Regions from separate parts of the Kocuria rosea genome, predicted to be linked through region 2. Evidence: riboswitches for the same ligand, from Rfam matches in the RefSeq annotation. Region 2 holds a riboswitch; each other region holds the start of a gene.

Region 1 (3,262 bases), 740 kb from region 2:
GCAGGGGCGGCGCACTGGTTGATATGTCCCCAAGAATAGCCCCAGAAGCTTTCCTGTGCAAGTAAATGATGGTGCGGTGGGCTCAGAGGATGAAGATCAGAGCGGCGATCACCGCCAGGATGCCCAGGAAGACGAACCCCCACGCCTTGAGGTTGTCGGAGTCGTCCTCCACGGGTTCGGCCGGGCGCGGCGGCCACCCGCCGGGGCCGGGCCCGAACACCGGCCCGGAGGCGCCATGGGTGCTGGCGCCCGGTGCTCCGGGCTGCTGGTCCCCGGGGCCGTACCCGGGGGTGCCGTATCCCGGACCGCCCGGGCCGGGTGCCCCGGGTCCGGGGTACTGGCCCGGAAGCGGCCCTGGCGGCGGCGGGGCCGGGCTCGCGGGGCTCACCCCCCACTGGGGGTTCTCGGGCGAGCCCGCCGGAGGGGCGCCGGGCGGGGGCGTGGCCGGGCGGATGCCACCGTCGGCGGCCGGGCCGGCTGCGGAGGAGGACCCCGCGGTCGGACCCGGCGCCGGTGGAGCCGCCGGCGGCAGGGTCTCGCCCGAGAGCACGGGCCCGTCCTCGCGGTGGCCCCGCTCCGCCTCGTTCAGCAGGGTCACGAACTGCTCGAGCGGCTCGGACCCGTCGTGCTCCCGCGCCAGGAAGCGCTCGGCGCGGCGGCGCACCACCTTGTAGACGCGCCCGTCGTCGGGGACGCCCAGGTCCCGGGCGGCCCGGGCCACGGCCAGCGGGGGCTGCTCCGGCAGGGGGTTGGTGCCCCACTCCAGGAGCCCGGTCAGCAGCGGGCGCTCGAGCACGGCGGCCAGGGCGGCCCGGGCGCCCGGCACCCGGGTCAGCTCCAGCAGCCCGCTCGGCGGCGCGGACGGGCACCCCGGCACGTCGCTGGGCAGCCGGGCGGCGCGCTCCAGCCAGAAGGTGTCGCCGAAGAGGGTGGCGAGCAGCACGGCGGCGGCGAGCCGGTCGTCGCTCGGGGCGGCGTCCTCCGGGAGGCCCTGCTCCCAGTGCGTGCCGAGGGCGCGGCGGGCGGGCTCACCGGCCAGCCGGACGCGCAGCTGCGCGTCCTCCGGGCCGCGGGCGGTCTCCGCGGGGCGCTCCACCGCGTGCCGCACCTGGGGGTCGAGCTCGGGGTCCATGGGCCACCTCTCCGTCGTCGTCCTGCGTCCATGCTCTCAGAACGTGCTGGACGGCGGCGGGGAGCCGACGGTGAGGCGGACGGCGGAGCGCCCCGGGCTCAGGCGGGGAGCAGGCCGCGCAGCTGCCCGGCGGCGACGCGGGGATCGGGGGCCTCGGTGACGGCGCGGACGACGACGACGCCGCGCGCCCCGGCCTCCAGCACCTGCGGGAGCCGCGGCTCGTCGATGCCGCCGATGGCGAACCACGGCACGGGCAGGACCTCCGGGTCCGCGTCCAGCCGGGCCTCCGTCAGCTCGGCGACCGCGCGGACGAACTCCAGCCCGGTGGCCGGGCGCCCCGGCTTGGTGGGCGTGGCCCAGACGGGGCCGGTGCAGAAGTAGTCGACGTCCGGGTCCTCGAGCGCCGCCGTGGCCTGTCCGAGGTCGTGGGTGGAGCGCCCGATCAGCACGTCGGGGCCCAGGAGCCGCCGGGCCTGGGCGGGGCTGAGGTCGTGCTGGCCCACGTGGAAGACGTCGGCGCCCACGAGCGCGGCGATGTCGGCGCGGTCGTTGACCGCGAACAGGGCGTCATACTCGGCGGCCACCCGGCCCAGCAGCTCCAGCGCGGCGATCTCCTCGTCCGCGTCGATGCTCTTGTCCCGCAGCTGGACGATGTCCGCGCCGCCGGCACAGACGGCGTGCAGGAACTCCTCGAGGTCGCCCCGGTCCCGGCGGGCGTCCGTGCACACGTACAGCCGGGCGGCGAGGAGGCGGGCCGTCCGGGTGTCTCGCAGGGAGGACTCGGCGGGGGCGGAGGCGTCACGGGTAGGGTGGGTCACACGCTGATGATAGGTCAGCGGTTCTGCGGGAGCCCCACCGGGGGCTGAGAGGGCGTCCAGCGCCGACCGCCACACCTGATGCGGGTCATGCCGCCGGAGGAAAGGACGTTCCCTGTGACTGCCGCGCACCCCGCCCCCACGACCGCGCCCCACCCGCTGGTCGACCGGCCCGAGCACGTCCGCGCCGACGTCGCCGTCGTCGGCGCCGGGGTGATCGGCCTGGCCACCGCCTGGGAGCTGCGCCGCCGCGGCCGCTCGGTGGTCGTGGTGGACCCCGAGCCGGGCTCCGGCGCCAGCCGCGCCGCGGCCGGGATGCTCGCCCCGGTGAGCGAGGTCCAGTACCAGCAGGAGCCCCTGTACCCCCTGATGACCGCCTCGGCCGCCGAGTACCCGGCGTTCGTGGCCGCCCTCGAGCAGGCCGCCGGCGGGACGGTGGGCCACCGGGCCACCGAGACCCTGGTCTGCGGCGTGGACGCCGCCGACCGGCAGGCCCTGGCGGACCTCCGCGCGCTGCAGGGGCGCCACGGCATGACGGTGGAGCCGCTGACCCTGCGCGCCGCCCGCACCCTCGAGCCGACCCTGAGCCCGCGGCTGTCCGCGGTGTTCCGGATCCCCGACGACCACCAGGTGGACCCGCGCCGCCTCGTGGCCGGGCTGCTCGCGGCCCTCGTCGCCCCGGAACTCCCCGACCCCCCGGAGCTCCCGGAGCCCGCCGGGCTCCCGGCCGCGCGCGACGGCGGACCGGCCCGCCTCGTCCACGACCTCGCCACGGGGCTGCGCCGCAACGCCGAGGGCGCGGCGACCGGCGTCCGCCTGGCCGGCGGCGGGATGGTCTCCGCGACCTGGACGGTCCTCGCCCCCGGCGCCGGGCTCGGCGAGCTCGAAGGACTGCCGGAGGACTGGCACCCGCCGCTGCGGCCGGTGCACGGGGACATCCTGCGCGCCCGGGTCCCCGCCGGGGCGCCGGAGCTGCTCGAGCGCACGGTCCGCGGCCTGGTGCACGGGGTGCCCGTCTACCTGGTGCCCCGCGCCGACGGGACCGTGGTGATCGGGGCGACCTCCCGCGAGGACGACCTGTCCGGTCCCAGCGCCGGCGGCGTGTTCCGGCTGCTGCGCGATGCCCAGGCGCTCGTGCCCGGCGTCGCCGACCTCGAGCTGGTCGAGGTGCTGGCCCGCGCCCGGCCCGGCACCCCGGACGACATCCCGTACTTCGGCCGGGTCCGCGACCCGGACGGCTCGCCGGTGCCGGGGCTCGTGGTCTCCACCGGCTACTTCCGCCACGGCGTCCTGCTCGCCCCGCTGGCCGCCCGGC
Region 2 (3,262 bases):
TACCTGCCGCCCGTCCAGCTGTCCGGCCGGTTCAACCCGTTCCAGTTCGCCCTCTTCGCCGTGACGTTCGTGTGGCAGGTCGCCAAGGCGAGCTTCGAGGTGATGCTCATTGCGATCCTCGTGGGCCCGCGGGCCCGCAACGCCGTGGTCGGCGTCCAGCTGCGCACGCGCTCCGACCTGCTCCTGACGGCCACCGGCCACACCATGACCCTGATCCCGGGCTCGCTCGTGGTGGAGGTGGACCGGGCCTCCGGCACGCTGTACTTCCACGCGCTCAACGTCCGCAGCGCTCAGGAGGCCGAGGACTTCCGCCGGTCCGCCCTCCGGGTGGAGGCGGCCTGGATCCGGATCATGGGCACCCCGGAGGAGCTCGCCGCCCTGCGGGCCGAGCGGGGCGGCGGACGGGCCTCCGGCACGGACCGGCCGGACAGCGCCGCGCTCAGCTCGCCGATCACCGCGAGCCTGCAGATCGTGGGCCGCCGCCGGGACGAGGTGCCCACCGGGTCCCCGGCGGACGCCCCGGGATCCACCCCCACCGACACCCACGAGGAGGACCACCCGTGATGCAGATCGCTGTGGCCGTCGCGGCCGTGCTGCTCAGCGCGGCCGCCGCGGGCACCCTCTACCGCCTCGCCAAGGGCCCCTCCCTGCTGGACCGTGTGGTGGCCACGGACGTGCTGCTGGCCATCGTCGCGGCCGCCCTCGCCGTGGACATGGCCTACCACGGCCACCTCAACAACCTGATCCTCATGGTGATCGTCTCGCTGGTCGGGTTCATCGGCTCCGTGACGGTGGCGCGCTTCGCCACCCAGACCGCCGAGCACGGGCGGTGAGCGCCGTGCTGGACACTGTCCTGGACGCCGCCGCGGCCGTGTGCCTCGTGGTCGGCGCGCTCATGTCCCTCGCCGCAGGGATCGGCCTGGTCCGCTTCCCGGACCTCCTGACGCGCATGCACGCCGGCACCAAGCCCCAGGTCTTCGGGCTGCTCCTCATGCTCACGGCAGTCGCCCTCGAGAACCGCGAACCCGTCATGATCCCGCTCATCGCCCTCGGCTGGATCTTCCAGCTGCTCACCGTGCCCGTCTCGGCGCACATGGTGGGACGCTCGACGTACCGCACCAAGCACCTGAACCGGACCACGCTGACCCAGGACGACCTGCAGAAGGTCCTCAACCGCGCCGCGGAGGGCGGGGCGGAGGGCTCCGCGGAGGGCGTCGCCGCGGGACCGCCGGTGCCGAGCCCGGACGGCCGGCGGGCGGACGGACAGCAGACTGACGGATCGCCGGGGACGCGTTAGGCTGGGCAGGATCGACAGGGCGCACCCGCGTCCCCCTCGGACGACAAGGAGCAGCACTCCATGAACACCAAGGTCCTCGAACTCGTGGGCACCGGCCTCTCGCTCGGCGGCGTGGCGCTCTCGCACAAGGTGCTCGGCGCGGCGTGGACGCGCATCACCGGCGACCCGCCCCCCGCCAAGAACCCGGACCCGGACGAGGCCTGGACGGGCATCATCATCTGGTCGCTCGTCACCGGTCTCGTGGGCACCGTCATCAAGGTCGGCATCTCCCGCCAGATCGCGAAGATGGAGAACAGGCCGCGGACGAACCCCAAGGCCTCGAGCCAGGCCGAGGTCTGAGGCCCGGCGAGCACCTCGCTCAGGGGCCCGTCCGGCCGGACACCGCACCGGTGTCCGGCCGGACGGGCCCCTGCGTCGTTCACCGGCCGTGCGCCGGCAGTGCACGGGGCGGGCGGGGGAGGGGTAGACTCGGTGCCACTGAACGACAGGGGAGCGCCCCGCCGGTGAGACCGGCGCGGCGCTGAGAGTGCGGATCGCCGCAGACCCTCGAACCTGCTCCGGTTAGCACCGGCGAAGGGAGTCGAGCATCTCAGGGGTGCTTCCCCGGGAACGCGCCACCGGCGCGGCCCGCGGAACCCCGTCCCCTCCTGGCACCGACGGCTCGCTGAGCCCAGGAGGAACCCACCGTGAACACCACCACCCACCGCCCCGCCCGCCGCCCCGGCACGTCCCGCGCGTCGTCCTGGCGCGTCGTCGACATCGTCGTGGCCGCCGTCCTCGCCGCCGTGTGCGCGGTCGTCTTCTGGGCGTGGTCGAACCTGCTCTACCCCGTGGTCGGCACGGCCGCGGTCGCCTACCCGCCCGCCGTGGGGCTGATCGCCGGCGGCTGGCTCGTGGCCGGCGTGCTCGGCGGGCTGATCATCCGCAAGCCCGGCGCCGCGCTGTTCTGCGAGCTGCTCGCCGCCGTGATCGAGAGCTTCCTGGGCACCCACTTCGGTCTGCTGGTCGTGCTCTCCGGTCTCGTCCAGGGCATCGGCGCGGAACTGGCCTTCGCCGCCTTCCGGTACCGCCGGTTCGACGCCCTCGTGGCGGCCGTGGCGGGCGCCGTGAGCGGGATCTTCCTCGGCGTCCACGAGAACATCGTCTACAACTACGAGTGGGCGCTGAGCCACCAGGTGGTCTACGTGGTCCTGACGGCCGTCTCCGGGGCGGTGCTCGCGGGCCTGCTGATGCAGGCCGTGGTGCGGGCCCTCGCGGCCACCGGCGTGCTGCAGGGCCTCGCGTCGGGGCGGGCCGTGCGGCGATGACGGCTCCCACGACCCCGGACCCCGTGGTGCCCGCCGGCCGCGGGGCCCGGGTCGAGGCCCGCGGCTTCGGCTGGCACCACCCCGGGCGGGACGCGGCGGCGCTGCGCGGCCTGGACCTCGTGGTCGAGCCGGGGGAGCGCGTGCTCCTGCTGGGACCCAGCGGGGCGGGCAAGTCCACCCTCCTGCACGCCCTGGCGGGAGTCCTCCACGACGACGACGGGCAGTCCGCCTCCGGCGAGCTGCTGCTCGACGGCATGCCGCCGGAGCAGGCGCGCGGCCGGGCCGGGCTCGTGCAGCAGGACCCCGAGTCCCAGGTGGTGCTGTCCCGGATCGGGGACGACACCGCCTTCGGCCTCGAGAACCTCGCGGTGCCCCGGGAGCAGATCTGGCCGCGGGTGCGCGCGGCGCTCGACGACGTGGGGCTGGACCTCCCCCTCGACCACTCCACCGCGGCCCTGTCCGGCGGGCAGAAGCAGCGCCTGGCGCTCGCGGGCGCCGTGGCCATGAGCCCCGGGCTGCTGCTGCTCGACGAGCCGACCGCCAACCTGGACCCCGCCGGCGTGCGGCGGGTCCGCGACGCGGTGGTGTCCTGCCTCGACCGCAGCGGCGCCACGCTCGTGGTCGTGGAGCACCGTGTCGCCGTGTGGGCCGAGGTCGT
Region 3 (3,262 bases), 740 kb from region 2:
CCGTGCGGGCCGCGGCGCGGGCGAAGCCCTCGACGCCCAGCGGCTCGGGGTGGTCGGGCTTGGTGCGGGTCGCCCGCACCGCCCCGACGCCCAGGTAGTCGACCGTCCCGGCCGGCAGCGCGGCGGCGGCATCGAGCTCCTCCGCCGTGGCGGCGCTGAGGCCGAGCACGGCCTGCGGGCCGCAGATCTCCCGGGCGAGCGCCACGGGCAGGTCCGACTGGCCCACGTGCACGCCGGCCACGGGGGCGCCGGCCGCGCGGGCGGCGAGGTACACGTCGGCGCGGTCGTCCACGAGCACGGGCACCTCCCGGCCCACGCGCTCGGCCACGGCCGTCAGCAGGGCGACGAGCTCGCGGACCGGGGCGTCCTTCTCCCGCACCTGGACCATGGTGGCTCCCCCGCGCACGGCGGCGGCCACGACGTCCGGGACCGTCCGGGGGGCGCTCAGGGCGGTGTCCGTCACCAGGTGCAGGGCCAGGGCCGCGGGGTCGAGGCGCGGGCTCACCGGGCGACCTCCTCGCGCACGAGCTCCGCCCGGGCGGCGATCCCCTCCGGGGTGACGGCGTGCAGCCGGTCCAGCAGCGCCACGGCGAAGGAGCCGGGCCCGGCGGAGTCGGCGGCCGCGTCCTCGGCCGCCAGGGTGTACACCGTGGTGGCGGCCACCGCCGCGGCGGCCGGGTCCGTGCGCACGGCGGTGAACGCCGCCATGAGGGCGCCCAGGGCGCACCCGCCGCCGGTGATGCGGGTCAGCAGGGGCGTGCCGTGCGGCACCCGGACCACCGTGCCGTCCGGGGAGCGCACGAGGTCCACGGGCCCGGACACGGCCACCGCCGAGCCGGCCCGCTCGGCGAGCGCGGCGGCGGCGTCCCGGGCCGCGTCGACGCCGTGGGTCGCGTCCGTGCCGCGGCCGCCGGCGCCGCCGGCGAGGGCGATGACCTCGGAGGCGTTGCCGCGCACGATCGCCGGCTCGAACCCGAGCAGGTCGCGGGCCAGCGCCGTGCGCACGGGCAGGGCGCCCACCGCCACCGGGTCCAGGACCCAGGCCCGGCCCGCGCGGCGCCGGGCCCCGACGGCCTCGTAGGCGGCGCCGCGCTGCTCGGCGGTGGGCGTGCCGGTGTTGACGAGGAGGCCGTCGGCGAGCTCCGCGAAGACCCCGCCCTCGCCCTGGATGTCGGTCATCGCCGGGGACGCGCCCACGGCGAGCAGCACGTTGGCGGTGAAGTTGGTGACCACGGCGTTGGTGATGCACTGCACCAGCGGCGCCGCGGCGCGCAGGTCCGCCAGGGCCGCGGCGGCGTCCTCGGCGAGCGCGGGGTCCGGCGGCACCGGCCTCCCGGGTCCTGGTGTGCGGTCGGACGGGGGTACGGCATCGCGCATCTGCGACATCCCTTCGCTAGTACTGGCTAGATCAGGTTCGACGGGTGTGTTCTCAGCCGCTCGTGCGGCACCCCGTGTCTGGTGTCCTGCCAGTCTAGTCGTCGTGCGGGAGTCGGCACGGACCCCGCACGGGATCAGAACATGCCGTTGGCGTGGGCCATCCGCTCGGGCACCGGCTGCGCGACGCCCCAGTGCTCCACGATCCGGCCGTCGTCGAGGCGCCAGAGGTCGTAGCAGGCGACCGTTCCGGTGGATCCTCCGTCGCGGCTCCCTCCGGGAACGGCCTCCGCGACGGTCAGCACGAAGTTCCCCTCGCCGACCACGCGGCGCAGCCGCTGGTACGCGGGCTGCGGGCCGTCCGGCGTGCCGCCGGTGTGCTCGGTGCAGCCCCGGGGGCTCATGTGGTCCTGGACGGCGTGGCGGTCGCCCCCGACGAGGGCGGCCTCGACCCACTCGGCGGCGATGCGCTTGTTGCCCTGCGTCCGCTCGTGGTCCGTGACCGCGACGGGACCGTCGAGCTGGGGGCGGGCGCCGTCGGGGCCCGTGCGCAGGGGCTCGAGGACGTCCCAGTGCTCGGCGATCCGTCCGTCCTCCACCCGGAAGACGTCGAAGCCGACCAGCGGTTCCGGACCGAGCCCTTCGTACACCGAGTGGACGGCCACCGTCCCGTGGTCGTCGAGCATCCGGACCATGTCCACGCGGAAGTCCTCGGGCATGCTCTGCACGAACTGCCTGAGACCCTCGCGCCCGTCCGGCGCGAGCGGCGAGTGCTGGACGAAGTCCTCCGTGTAGTGACGGTCCACGGCCGACGGATCCCGATGGACGAACAGTTCCGTGCCGGTGGTGCGGATGGTGTCTGCACTGGTCATGGCGATGCTCCCTGGAACGGGCGGCCGCTCTCCCGGCGGACGGGACGGCGGCCCCGGGTGTGCTGTGGTGCGCACCACGGTACGCCGCCGCGCGGAGGGCGGGCAGGCCGGGACGGTCCGTGACGGTCCGCGACGACGGAGGACCCCGACCGTGCTGGTCGGGGTCCTCCGTGGTGCTGCTCGGCGGGGCGGGTCAGCCCCGGTCGGCGGGCCGGCCGCTGGTGAGGTCCTCGGCCTTGACGCCGACGCCGACGACGGTCGGCGCCCGGCGGGAGGACTCCTCCGGGGCGCGCTGGGCGACGGTCCTCGCCTCGTGCCGGGCGCCCTCCGCGGCGGCCGCCCGGCCGGCGGTCACCTCGGCCTCGCCGGGCCGCGCCGTCGGGGCCGAGGCCCGCCGGGAGCGCCGCCGGGGCCGCACGGGCTCGACGTCCGCCTGCTCCGCGGCGACCGCCGCGGCGGGAGCGGGCGCCTGCCGCTCCGTGCGCTCCTGCGCCATGCTCTCCTGCGCCATGCTCTCCTGGGCCGTGCTCTCCTGGGCCGGGGCCTCCGCCGCGGCGGTGGCCCCCTCCGCGGCGTCATCCGCACCGGTGACCGCCTCGGCGGCGGCCTCCGGGGCGGCGGAGCCGGCGTCCGGTCCCCGCTGCCCGAAGACCTCCGCGAGGGAGTCCAGGCTCAGCGGCCGGGCCTCGGCGGGCTCGACGACCACGGCGTGGCCCTGCGGCAGCTCGATGACCTCGCCGTTGATGGTCAGGCGCGAGCCCTGCTCGCCCGGCGCCCCCTCGGCGGGGAGCTGCTCCGGGGCGGCGGGGGCGGTGTCCTCCCCCTCCTCCGGCTGCTGCTCGGCGGCGGTGTCCCCGCCCTGGCCGCGGCCGCGGCTGCGCTTGCCGCGGCGCTTCTTCCGGGAGCGCCCCGAGCCCTCGGGCCGGGACTCCGCAGGCTGGGCGGCCTCCTCGGCTCGCTCCGGCTCGTCCGCGGCCGCCTCCTCGTGGTGGGTGGCGGCGGCGATCGTCGCGAAC

Evidence for each region. Region 2 has a riboswitch for thiamine pyrophosphate ahead of EQG70_RS04560 (ECF transporter S component). Riboswitches for the same ligand answer to the same signal wherever they lie in the genome.
Region 1: it holds a riboswitch for thiamine pyrophosphate, as region 2 does, so the genes downstream of both, EQG70_RS01145 (FAD-dependent oxidoreductase) here and EQG70_RS04560 (ECF transporter S component) in region 2, are expected to answer to the same signal.
Region 3: it holds a riboswitch for thiamine pyrophosphate, as region 2 does, so the genes downstream of both, thiM (hydroxyethylthiazole kinase) here and EQG70_RS04560 (ECF transporter S component) in region 2, are expected to answer to the same signal.

What each region holds. Positions count from the first base shown of each region.
Region 1 covers NZ_CP035103.1:247,838-251,099, forward strand. The annotation lists gene EQG70_RS01135 (hypothetical protein) at 83-1,132, opposite strand; gene thiE (thiamine phosphate synthase) at 1,231-1,950, opposite strand; TPP riboswitch at 1,966-2,069, shown strand; gene EQG70_RS01145 (FAD-dependent oxidoreductase) at 2,065-3,262, shown strand, end outside.
Region 2 covers NZ_CP035103.1:986,100-989,361, forward strand. The annotation lists gene EQG70_RS04540 (Na+/H+ antiporter subunit E) at 1-564, shown strand, start outside; gene EQG70_RS04545 (MrpF/PhaF family protein) at 564-833, shown strand; gene mnhG (monovalent cation/H(+) antiporter subunit G) at 839-1,297, shown strand; gene EQG70_RS04555 (DUF4235 domain-containing protein) at 1,358-1,636, shown strand; TPP riboswitch at 1,774-1,893, shown strand; gene EQG70_RS04560 (ECF transporter S component) at 1,984-2,604, shown strand; gene EQG70_RS04565 (ABC transporter ATP-binding protein) at 2,601-3,262, shown strand, end outside.
Region 3 covers NZ_CP035103.1:1,728,243-1,731,504, reverse strand. The annotation lists gene thiE (thiamine phosphate synthase) at 1-505, opposite strand, end outside; gene thiM (hydroxyethylthiazole kinase) at 502-1,326, opposite strand; TPP riboswitch at 1,369-1,462, opposite strand; gene EQG70_RS08010 (nuclear transport factor 2 family protein) at 1,512-2,246, opposite strand; gene EQG70_RS08005 (Rne/Rng family ribonuclease) at 2,440-3,262, opposite strand, start outside.